2 regions of the Paenibacillus sp. FSL R10-2788 genome follow, and region 2 is predicted to be linked to the other one. Evidence: a T-box and tRNA genes for the amino acid it is inferred to sense, from the RefSeq annotation. Region 2 holds a T-box; the other holds one or more tRNA genes.

Region 1 (5,732 bases), 4.1 Mb from region 2:
TCTCAATCGGGCATGCTGGATTTATGTCCATTGGTGCTTATGTTTCTTCCATCTTAACTTTGAACTTTGATATGCCATTCGTGCTGGCGCTAGTGATCTCTGGACTGGTTGCTGCATTTTTCGGTGTGCTAATCGGGATTCCGACCTTGCGGCTGAATGGAGACTATCTGGCGATTGCTACGCTGGGATTTGGTGAGATTATCCGGATTGTCCTGCTCAATACAGAATATGTGGGCGGAGCTTCAGGTCTAAGCGGCATCCCCAATCAAACGACTTGGACGATTATGTTTCTGTTCACATTGGTCACGATTGTTGTGATCAATAACTTTATACGTTCCACTCACGGCCGGGCTTGTATAGCGATTCGTGAGAATGAAATTGCTGCTGAAGCGATGGGGATTAATACAACTTTGTACAAAGTCATTGCTTTTTCACTTGGAGCATTATTTGCGGGAATAGCGGGTGGTCTCTCTGCTCATAAGTTCTACGTCATCAATCCTGGAAGCTTTAATTTTCTAAAATCATTCGAAATTCTAGTCATGGTTGTGTTAGGTGGACTAGGAAGTACAAGCGGGGCCATCGTGGGTGCGATTGTACTGACGGTGCTCTTCACGGTGCTTCAGGAATATCCGGAGCTGCGGATGATTATTTACTCGGCGATTCTAATTCTGATGATGATTTTTCGGCCTAAGGGGCTGCTTGGCAGCACGGGTTTTTCTTTCTTGAAATGGTCTAAAAAGGAGGTCAAACCAAGTGACAGCATCAACAGTGGAAGTGCTTCTTGATGTTCAACAAGCAAGTCGTGCATTTGGCGGGCTTAAGGCGCTTAACGAGGTATCTCTCCATATTAATAAAGGCGAGTTGATTGGGCTCATCGGACCTAATGGCGCAGGAAAAACAACCCTTTTTAACTTGCTGACAGGTGTATACCCGCCTTCCAGTGGCGATATTATCCTCAGCAATCAGGCAGTAGGCGGGATGAAGCCTTATCGGATTAACCGAAAAGGGGCAGCACGGACATTTCAGAATATCCGTCTATTTACCTCTATGACGGTGCTGGATAACGTTAAGATCGCATTTCACCAGCATGCCAGACATTCGATGTTCACTTCCATGCTCCGCCTGCCTAAGCATTTTGCAGAAGAAAACGAAATTACGCAAAAGGCTATGGATATTCTCAAAATATTTAATCTTGCCGATCAATGTGATGAATGTGCCGGGAATCTTAGCTACGGAAATCAAAGGCGTTTGGAAATTGCGCGCGCGCTTGCAGCAGGACCTAAGCTTTTGCTATTGGATGAACCAGCCGCAGGGATGAACCCGAATGAAACTCGGGATCTAATGAATCTTATTGCCTGGATCCGTGAAGAGTTTGAGCTGACGATCCTGCTTATCGAGCACGATATGTCCCTGGTTATGGGGGTGTGTGACCGGATTTATGTGCTGGATCGCGGAATGTTGATTGCTGAAGGTACGCCCGTTGAAATACGGAATCATCCCAAAGTCATAGAAGCCTATTTGGGACAGGAGGCGTAGTGGACCATGCTTAGCGTACAGGGGATCAATGTATATTATGGGGCTATTCATGCTTTGAAGGATTTAAGTATGAATGTAAAAGAAGGTGAGATTGTAACTCTAATCGGCGCAAATGGAGCGGGTAAGTCCACATTGCTTAAGACGCTTTCGGGACTACTGAAACCCAAAACAGGCAGTATAGATTTCATGGATAAGTCTATTACGAATCAGAGTGTTCAGTCCATCGTAAAACAGGGGCTTATTCATTGTCCGGAAGGCAGGCGTGTATTTGCTAATATGTCTGTGGAAGAAAATCTGGAGCTAGGAGCTTTTTTACAAGATTCGGGCAGCTTAGCTGCTGATTTTGCCAAGGTCTACTCCACCTTCCCGCGTCTTTTAGAAAGAAAAAAACAGCTTGCCGGCACATTATCCGGCGGGGAGCAGCAGATGCTTGCTATGGGGCGTGCGATGATGGGGCATCCCAAGCTTTTATTATTAGATGAACCCTCGATGGGGCTTGCTCCATTACTCGTTCAGGATATTTTTCGAATCATCCAGGAAGTAAATGCCTCTGGAACAACAGTGCTTCTTGTAGAACAAAATGCCCATCAGGCGCTTAAAATTGCTCATCGGGCTTACGTTCTTGAGACGGGCAGAGTGGTGCTTGAGGGAGATGCCAAGGAATTGGCAGATTCGGAAGAGATCAGAATGGCTTATCTGGGACATTAATTCATCGGCTAGTTCATAACAGCATCACAGAAAGAACCTATAAATTATTTATTTTGGGAGGCTGGAAGAGGATGAAGAAAATCGGGGCCATATTGCTGATTGCGTTACTGGCTGGTGGATTGCTGGCAGGCTGTGGGAACAAGACAGACAACACTACTGCTGAAGGTGGGAATGCTGGCGGAGGGACCATCAAGATTGGAGCAGACCTTGAGCTTACAGGCGGCCAGGCTTCCTTCGGTGATTCTGCACTCAAAGGGGCAAAGCTGGCGGTAAAAGAAATTAATGACGCAGGTGGAATACTAGGCAAAAAACTTGAACTGATTGAAGCGGATAATGCCTCCAAGTCGGAAGAGGCGACACGCGCAGCGCAAAAGCTGATTACTACCCATAAAGTTGTAGCTATTATCGGTGCAACTACATCTACGAATACACTCGGGATTGTTCCCGTTGCTCAAGAAAAAGGCATCCCGCTGGTTAGCTCCTCAGCCACCAATCCCAAAGTGACAGTTGATGAACGTACTGGAGATTTGAACGAATGGGTATTCCGGGCCTCTTTTATTGATCCTTTCCAAGGTGAAGTAATGGCTAACTTTGCTAAGGATACACTTAAAGCGAAGACGGCTGTTATTTATACGGATGCTTCAAGCGATTATTCCAAAGGGCTGCAGACCTTCTTTAAAGCAACGTTTACTAAGAACGGTGGCTCTATCTTAAGCGAAGAATCCTATCAACAAAAAGATTCTGATTTTAAAGCTGTATTAACACGTATTAAAGAAGCTAATCCCGATGTTATTTATCTTCCAGGCTATTATGAGGAGGTCGGCAAAATCGTAAAGCAAGCTCGCGAAATGGGGATCACCGTTCCGTTTATGGGCGGGGATGGCTGGGATTCACCTCAACTGGCTGAGATTGCCGGAGCGGATGCCCTAAACAATACGTTTATGTCCAATCACTATTCACCTGAAGATAGCTCGCCAGAAGTAAAATCGTTCGTAGATGCCTTCAAGGCTGCTAACGGTGATCTTGTTCCAGATGGGATGGCTGCGCTTGGATATGATGCTGTGAAACTAGTGGCAGACGCGATTACACGTGCAGACTCCACAGAACCTGAGAAGCTGAAGGCTGCACTGGCGGGGACGAAGGATTTACTACTGGCCACGGGTAAAATCACAATGAATGAAACGCATGACCCGGTAAAAGCAGCTGTGGTGCTAAAATTTGTAGATGGAGTACAAACCTTTGAGGCAAAAGTAAATCCATAAGCGTTGTGATTAGAGGCGCGTACCTTTATTGGTGCGCGTTTCTTTTAGTTTAAACTTTTTTTTGAAAAAAGGCTTGTCAAAATTCTTATGGTTTGATATACTCATTTTTGTTGTGACAAGAAAATAACTTGTAAAGCATGGCCCGTTGGTCAAGGGGTTAAGACACCTCCCTTTCACGGAGGTAACATGGGTTCGAATCCCATACGGGTCATATTATGCGGTAGTGGTGGAATGGCAGACACGCTATCTTGAGGGGGTAGTGGGTGTATACCCGTGGAGGTTCGAGTCCTCTCTACCGCATACAAATAAAAAGTAAGAAACCCTTTGTTCGCAGAGGATTTCTTACTTTTTTTTATAAGATCAGAAGTGAAATTCAGTGGCCTCAGGTCATCTCTTAAAAGCCCCAGCATACTGGGGATAGAGCTGTCTTATGCAGTCTGGGCAGATATCATGGGTGAATTGCAAAGAAAGCTGATGCTTTAAGAAATGTTCAATGGTGATCCATTCATCCTTGGGATTACGAATACATTTACAGGAAGCACAGATTGGGATTAGCTCAAAAGATGATGGTAAGGTTGAACGGAGGTTTATGATCTCCGGATGAAGAGGTTCTTCTTTATAGGGGCCCACATCATATAGTGAAATTATAAAAGTGGCTTCTGGGTGCGGATCTGAGAGAAATGGATAGATCTCCAAACGGAAGATTCGTTTCCCTTTATTAGCGGTTTGTATGGAGAATTCGGAAGTATAAACCTGATGCTCTCTGCGGAGTATATATTTCACTGATTCATAAAGCTTGGCCCATTGATCGGGATCGATAATCACATCTTGCATGAGCTCTGAGTAATACGCACCAATCCATTTCTTATTAGTAGAAAGACCATATTCATGACTAAAGGCCTTCCACCTACTGTTGGTGAACTGGATAATCCCATGACTGTTGATCACCACCGCATTGTGCGGTAAAGCTTCAAGTGAATGGATAATGGAAGATGATAAGCATTTTGACAAAAGTCACCGCTCCCTCCTAGAGATCATTCAGGATGATAAGTTAACAAAGGGGGCCAGACGGTATTCTAACAGATACTTGTCACCTGAGTCGCCTCTTATCGTCACTCCAGCCATATGATATAATCGGATAATACATAACAATACTAATTATATACTTTTTTACGTTATTTTGCAATAGGAAATTACGTAAATAAGTAATTTATTTTTAGATGGAGGGCGATTCACCGATGCAGACCATATACGAACGTATAGAATACCTGATTAAGCAGAAAGGTTTGACCAAAAAATCATTCTGTGAGCAGTTAAATATCAGCACAGGTAATATGGGAGATTGGAAGCGGGGGAAGACTACTCCAGGAACACATAAGCTGATTGAGATCGGTGATTTTTTTCATGTTAGTCTGGACTGGCTTATTCTCGGCAAAGATACACCGGATACTGTACGAGAGAGCGGCGTAGACTATGATTTGAGTGATGTTCAGCTATCGGAAAGCCGAGTAGATGAATTACTTCCAGCAGAAAAGAATTTTATCAAGGAATATATAGCTTTTGCTGAATATCGTAAACAGAAAATGGTCGACGAAGAATCTTAAAATCTGCATCTTTACTTTTGAGAAAAGTACATTTATAATAATGAATGTTGACCTCAAACAAATTTATGTTCTATGTTTAACACACCGCGCGGTAGTGGTGGAATGGCAGACACGCTATCTTGAGGGGGTAGTGGGTGTATACCCGTGGAGGTTCGAGTCCTCTCTACCGCATACAGAATGAAGAAAGAGGCCTTGCGATGCAAGGCTTCTTTTTTTGTACATTCCTCAATCACATAACCTACTTCTTTACAAGCGGCACGCATAGATTGGCTTCGAATCCTTCATCATCCGGACCGGACTTTTCCGTGTATTGGATGTAAAAGACTCCATCAGGGTTGAACTTATAACCGGAATCCGGCAGCCATTCATTATGTATATAATTCCAGGTGTGTTGAAAAGCCAACTGAGGGAAACCGTTTGCAGTAAATATAGCATAGGTAGACGCAGAAATTTTCTTATGAACAAGGCCTTCAGGGATACAATCTAACTGCTCGACTTCAACACCAAGGAAAAAATCAGTATCCCATGCGGTATGCTCCCACAATTTAGGCACGGACGTACGATTCTGAAATAGACCGAGATAACAACCGCTGCTTTGAACTTTTGTGGGTATAGCATCAAA
Region 2 (5,732 bases):
CAAGCCACGTAGCTGATACTTCCTTCGTGACCGAGCAGCTGCCACAGCTCTTCAGCGATGTGAGGCGCCAGTGGTGACAACATTTGTACGAAGTGTTCAGCAGCTTCTTGGGACAAAGTTTCTTGCTTATAAGCATCGTTAATAAAAATCATCAACTGGCTAATTGAGGTATTGAAACGCAGATGCTCGAAATCATCAGTGACCTTCTTAATGGTCTTGTGCCAAGTGCGTTTGAACTCGTCAGTGCCACCGTCTGCTGTGATTTTGGTGCTCAGCTTACCATCTTCACTCACGAACAGGCGCCATACACGGGACAAGAAACGGTGAACTCCTTCTACACCCTTTTCATTCCAAGGTTTGGTTGCTTCCAGAGGGCCCATAAACATTTCATACACACGTAGTGTATCTGCACCAAAAGCTTCCACAATCTCATCCGGGTTGATGACATTTCCGCGTGATTTACTCATTTTTTCATTATTATTTCCAAGAATCATACCTTGGTTAACCAGCTTATGGAAAGGTTCTTTTGTTTCAACAACGCCGAGATCATAAAGCACCTTGTGCCAAAAACGTGCATAGAGCAAGTGAAGCACGGCATGCTCCGCTCCACCAATATACAGATCTACTGGAAGCCATGCTTTTTGCTTCTCAGGGGAGCACAGCTCTTGATCGTTTTTCGGATCAATATAACGCAGGTAATACCAGCAGCTGCCCGCCCATTGCGGCATGGTGTTCGTCTCGCGGCGAGCCTTCATGCCAGTCTCAGGATCAATAGTTTCCACCCACTCTGTTACATTCGCAAGTGGAGATTCCCCTGTACCCGAAGGTTTGATCGCATCTACATCCGGCAGTACCAGCGGCAGCTGATCAACTGGAACAGTCTTCATTGTGCCGTCTTCCAAATGCAGAATTGGAATGGGCTCTCCCCAGTAGCGTTGGCGGCTAAACAGCCAGTCACGCAGACGATAGGTTACTTTGCCTTTACCTACGCCCTTTTCTTCCAACCAAGCAATCATCTTCGCAATCGCTTCTTCATTCTTGAGTCCATTCAGGAAATCAGAATTGACATGCGGACCATCTCCGGAATAAGCCTCTTCTTCAACGTTGCCGCCTTGAACGACTTCCACGATATTCAGGCCGAATTGTTTAGCAAATTCCCAGTCGCGTGTATCGTGACCCGGAACTGCCATGATTGCTCCCGTTCCGTAACCAGCAAGCACATAATCTGCAATCCAGATTGGCGCCTTCGCACCATTCACAGGATTAATTGCATATGCGCCTGTGAAGACACCGCTCTTCTCTTTTGCCAAATCCGTACGCTCCAGATCGCTCTTACGAGAAGCTTTTTCACGATATTCTGCCACAGCAGCACGCTGAGCTTCAGTGGTAATCACATCAACAAGCTCATGCTCTGGTGCCAGTACGCAGTAACTTGCTCCGAACAGTGTATCTGGACGTGTAGTAAACACGGTCAGGTTAGCCTCGTGACCTTCAATGTTAAAGTTCACTTCTGCACCTGTTGATTTCCCGATCCAGTTGCGCTGCATATCCTTGATGCTTTCGGACCAATCCAGTTCTTCCAGATCCTCCAGCAAACGCTCAGCGTACTCTGTAATTCTCAGAATCCATTGACGCATCGGTTTGCGCACGACCGGGTGACCGCCGCGCTCACTTTTACCATCGATAACCTCTTCGTTGGCAAGTACCGTACCCAGTGCCTCACACCAGTTAACAGGTACTTCTGCTACATAAGCCAGGCCTTTGTTATACAACTGGATAAAAATCCATTGTGTCCATTTATAATAATCCGGATCTGTCGTGCTGATCTCGCGGTCCCAATCGTAGGAGAAACCCAGCGATTTGATCTGACGACGGAAATTATCGATGTTCTTATCGGTAAAATCACGTGGATGCTGGCCGGTATCCATCGCATACTGCTCTGCCGGAAGTCCAAAAGCATCCCAGCCCATCGGATGCAATACATTGAAACCGCGCATCCGCTTGTAGCGAGAAACGATATCAGTCGCTGTGTAACCCTCTGGATGACCTACGTGCAGTCCTGCACCTGAAGGATACGGAAACATATCCAGTGCATAAAAATTGGGTTTTTCAGGATCTTCTCCTGTCTTAAAGCTTTTGTTCTCATCCCAGAACTTTTGCCATTTCGGCTCAATAGTCTGCGCCCGGTAACCACCAGCGGGTGTGCTATTTGTTTGATTGTCGCTCATTGTCTGCTCCTCCTTGGAGTGTTACTTCTTAGATTTCTTATTTCTTAACCAAGCATATACACCTTCGGTGTCCTTATAAGGACGGTAAGCGTTTATGCGGGAAATATAAGACATGAAGTATTGCGTAAAACGTATACTCTCTTATATTTACAAAAAAACCTCCCATCCCTAGCGTATTATCGCTAGGGACGAGAGGTTATAATTCCCGTGGTACCACCCTAGTTAGCGGCGAATATACTTTATTCTGCCACTCACTTTGCACCCTTTAGCGGGGGTGAGGCGACGGCGGTTCATTCATGACATCCATTATCTCTTATGGATATCCTGTAAACTTGCACCGTTACTCCGAGGTGAGTTCACTCTGTTCCGTTAACCGACTCGCACCTTAGTGTCGGCTCTCTGCAATAACGGTATAGAATTAATACTCCTCATCATCGAACAACTATATACTGAGTCATCAGTAATATTCCCCAACATTATATACAAAACTGTTATCAATAGTCAATGATTATCCCTTTATACGGGCTTTCGTTTGATTAAAAACGCCATAAAGTGTTGAATTACGACTTTTGCAGCTGCAAAGAACGGTACAGCAAGGATAAGTCCAATCATCCCTGCCAGTTCACCACCTACCAGCAATGCGAAGATAATAAGCAGCGGATGCAAATGTAGCGTCCTGCCTACGACCTGTGGAGAAATAATATTGCTCTCCACAATTTGGCATAAAGTGTTTACCACAGCAACCAGTAGAACTAATCGAAAAGAGACGGTCGAAGCCATCACAATGGCAGGTGCAGCCCCTAGAAAAGGACCCATATACGGAACAATATTAAATACTGCCACCACACTGGCGAACAGTAAGGCATAAGGCATTCCGACGATGGCATAGCCGATATAGGCAAGCACACCTATAATGATGCAGACCAGAAATTGTCCGCGAATGTAATTGCCGAGCGCAGCATCGATATCTTTTAACAAAGTAACAATAGACTTGCGGCGTGCGCGGGGCAGACAAGAGACCACCGTCCGTTCAAATACGTCAAAATCCTTCAAAATATAGAACACCAGAAACGGCACGATAAAAGCATTGAACAGCAAGTTAATCGTTGTCCCTATATTATCGAGAAAATGCGAAATCCCTTCGGCCAGACGATTCTCCAGTTGAAAAAACCAGTTGTTCATCCCCATTTCAACCCCAGGCGGTATTAGCCTTGTATTCATATGGCTCATCAGCCCCTGGGCTTGCAGTGTGATCTCAGGCAGATGTTCATTTAATTCTTCAAGCTGCTCAATAAACATCGGGATAAGGTTGATGGCGATCACGGTAATCGCCGTTAGAAACACTGCATATATAAGTAGAACAGCTACGCTACGCGGCATCTTCCGTCCGGCCAGCATACTAACCACGGGATTCAGCACATAGGAAATAATCATAGCTGCCAGAAATGGAGCGAGGATTGCCTTTAAAAATACAAAAATCCCCTGCAGCATCGGACGAAGCAACCAAACAAAATACAAAATGATCAGGGATAGCAGCACTCCGATCATCCAGCGGAACCATTTACTTTGGGACCATTGTTCCATGAGAGTACCCTCCTGCGGTAGAGCCTGGACTAGCTTCGTAAATAAGTATATGTATGGCCGCAGCAAAATAACCATCAAACACACAAAAAAGCGTCAATAACCTTGCAACTGATTTCAGCTGAAAGGAAATTGACGCTTAAGTACATAGAGCAGTCTTGCTTACAAAGCAAGATTCATAGTTAAGACGACGCATGAATTTGCGGGAAATCCTGAGTCATATCATCCCCGGAGAACAGGTCGTCCAGCGAGCTTAGTGTGCCGTCTTCTTCAACTTGATAAACCGACATTTTTTCGCCATTTACCGTCAATTCGATGAAACAGCCCCAGCAATAAAACTGGTGGGAACCGATCTTTCCGATATCTTTGGAGTTGCAGTTTGGACACTTCATATAATACATTCCACCTATCCGTTAACAATATTAATGGCTTTTTGTAGCCGTTCTTCGCTCATCGCAGGAACCATTAATGCATTCTCACCAATGGACATCTCGTCAGAACAAGGCAGCCATTTGCGGCCTTCGATCAAATCAGTGACAAGCCCGTCACTAATTTCCAGCGCTCCTATTGTGTTTCCCAACTTTTGGTCAAAATAAACATCAGATATTCGTCCGAGTATAGTTCCAGTTGTAGTTAGCACTTTCAAATCCTTAAGTTTGTTCTTTCCAAGTAGAAAAGTACAAGGTATATGATCGGCATCTATCTTATCAATCGACTCTTTATTACGAATCATGACAGCATCCTCGCCGTAGGCCACAATATCTTCCCATGCCACAAATTTCACATGGCCACCAAAAAAAGATTTGCTTTCCAGTTCAATACCCGTAATATTCCAGTTTGAATCGAGCAAAATATCGACAATTTTGCCGATTGCGTTACCCTCTTCAACTTCATATACAGCCAAGCCGATCAGATCTTGAAGTTTCATGGCTGCTCGGTCTCCTCACTTTGAGTGTAATTACGAGTTCTCAAAAAGTGAAAGCCCGAATGATCAGGATACCTACCATAGCCTAGAAGTAACTAGTCTCTGATACGAAGCCGATTCAGAATGGTTTCAACTTTTCGAGCAACGTACTCAATTTCTTCAGTAGTATTACCCAAACCCATGCTAAATCGAATCGCTGACCCTAAAATATTTTCTGGAAGCTCCATTGCTCTCAGAACATGGGATATTTCCAGTGATCCTGACGTGCAGGCTGAACCGCTTGCTGCCGCAATCCCGTCCATATCCAGGTTCATCAGCATAACATCTGTTCTAGCTCCCGGGAAGCTCAAATTCAGTATACTAGGCAAAAAATGCTCGGTATTGCCGTTAATTGAATAACTTTCCCGTCCAATCAGCGCATCCAGCTCTTCAAGTAGTCTATTGCGCAGGAGCTGCACTTTTTGTCGACGTTCTGATAGACCTGTAACTGCTATTTCAACAGCCTTGGCAAATCCAGCAGTACCTGCTAAATTTTCTGTTCCGGCTCGTCTGCCGCGCTCCTGAAGGCCACCGTGGAGTCTTGGATGCAGCGGTGCTCCACTCCGCACATAAAGGCCACCGATCCCCCCAGGTCCATTGATTTTGTGAGCTGTAAAGCTCATGTAATCTACCGGAAGCTCCCGCAGTGTGATCGGTAAGGCACCAAGAGCTTGTACAGCATCAACATGGAACAGAATACCCCGCTCTCTGGCAAATTGGCCAATTTCCTGAATCGGCTGAACGGTTCCTACCTCATTGTTGGCATACATTACACTGATTAGCACTGTGTCTTCCTGCACCGCTGCTTCTACATCTGCAACGGATACTCGGCCTGTAGAATCCACAGGAAGATAAGTAATCTTAAAGCCTTCCTTCTCCAGCTCTTCGCAGGTATGTAGCACTGCATGATGCTCTATCGCAGAGGTGATAATATGATTGCCTTTCTGGGCAACAGCAGC

Evidence for each region. The T-box of region 2 lies ahead of leuS (leucine--tRNA ligase). A T-box ahead of a tRNA ligase gene usually reads a tRNA of that ligase, here a tRNA-Leu.
Region 1: it encodes a tRNA-Leu, which carries the amino acid that the T-box ahead of leuS (leucine--tRNA ligase) is inferred to sense. The anticodon was not compared.

What each region holds. Positions count from the first base shown of each region.
Region 1 covers NZ_JBBOQA010000001.1:1,282,768-1,288,499, forward strand. Annotated here, with positions in the region: gene NSQ50_RS05585 (branched-chain amino acid ABC transporter permease) at 1-785, shown strand, start outside; gene NSQ50_RS05590 (ABC transporter ATP-binding protein) at 754-1,536, shown strand; gene NSQ50_RS05595 (ABC transporter ATP-binding protein) at 1,543-2,244, shown strand; gene NSQ50_RS05600 (ABC transporter substrate-binding protein) at 2,316-3,506, shown strand; tRNA gene NSQ50_RS05605 (tRNA-Glu) at 3,646-3,717, shown strand; tRNA gene NSQ50_RS05610 (tRNA-Leu) at 3,724-3,806, shown strand; gene NSQ50_RS05615 (hypothetical protein) at 3,894-4,517, opposite strand; gene NSQ50_RS05620 (helix-turn-helix domain-containing protein) at 4,745-5,110, shown strand; tRNA gene NSQ50_RS05625 (tRNA-Leu) at 5,199-5,281, shown strand; gene NSQ50_RS05630 (GyrI-like domain-containing protein) at 5,349-5,732, opposite strand, start outside.
Region 2 covers NZ_JBBOQA010000001.1:5,425,591-5,431,322, forward strand. Annotated here, with positions in the region: gene leuS (leucine--tRNA ligase) at 1-2,228, opposite strand, end outside; T-box leader at 2,410-2,672, opposite strand; gene NSQ50_RS24185 (AI-2E family transporter) at 2,745-3,812, opposite strand; gene NSQ50_RS24190 (hypothetical protein) at 3,992-4,201, opposite strand; gene NSQ50_RS24195 (PRC-barrel domain-containing protein) at 4,216-4,737, opposite strand; gene NSQ50_RS24200 (cysteine desulfurase family protein) at 4,830-5,732, opposite strand, start outside.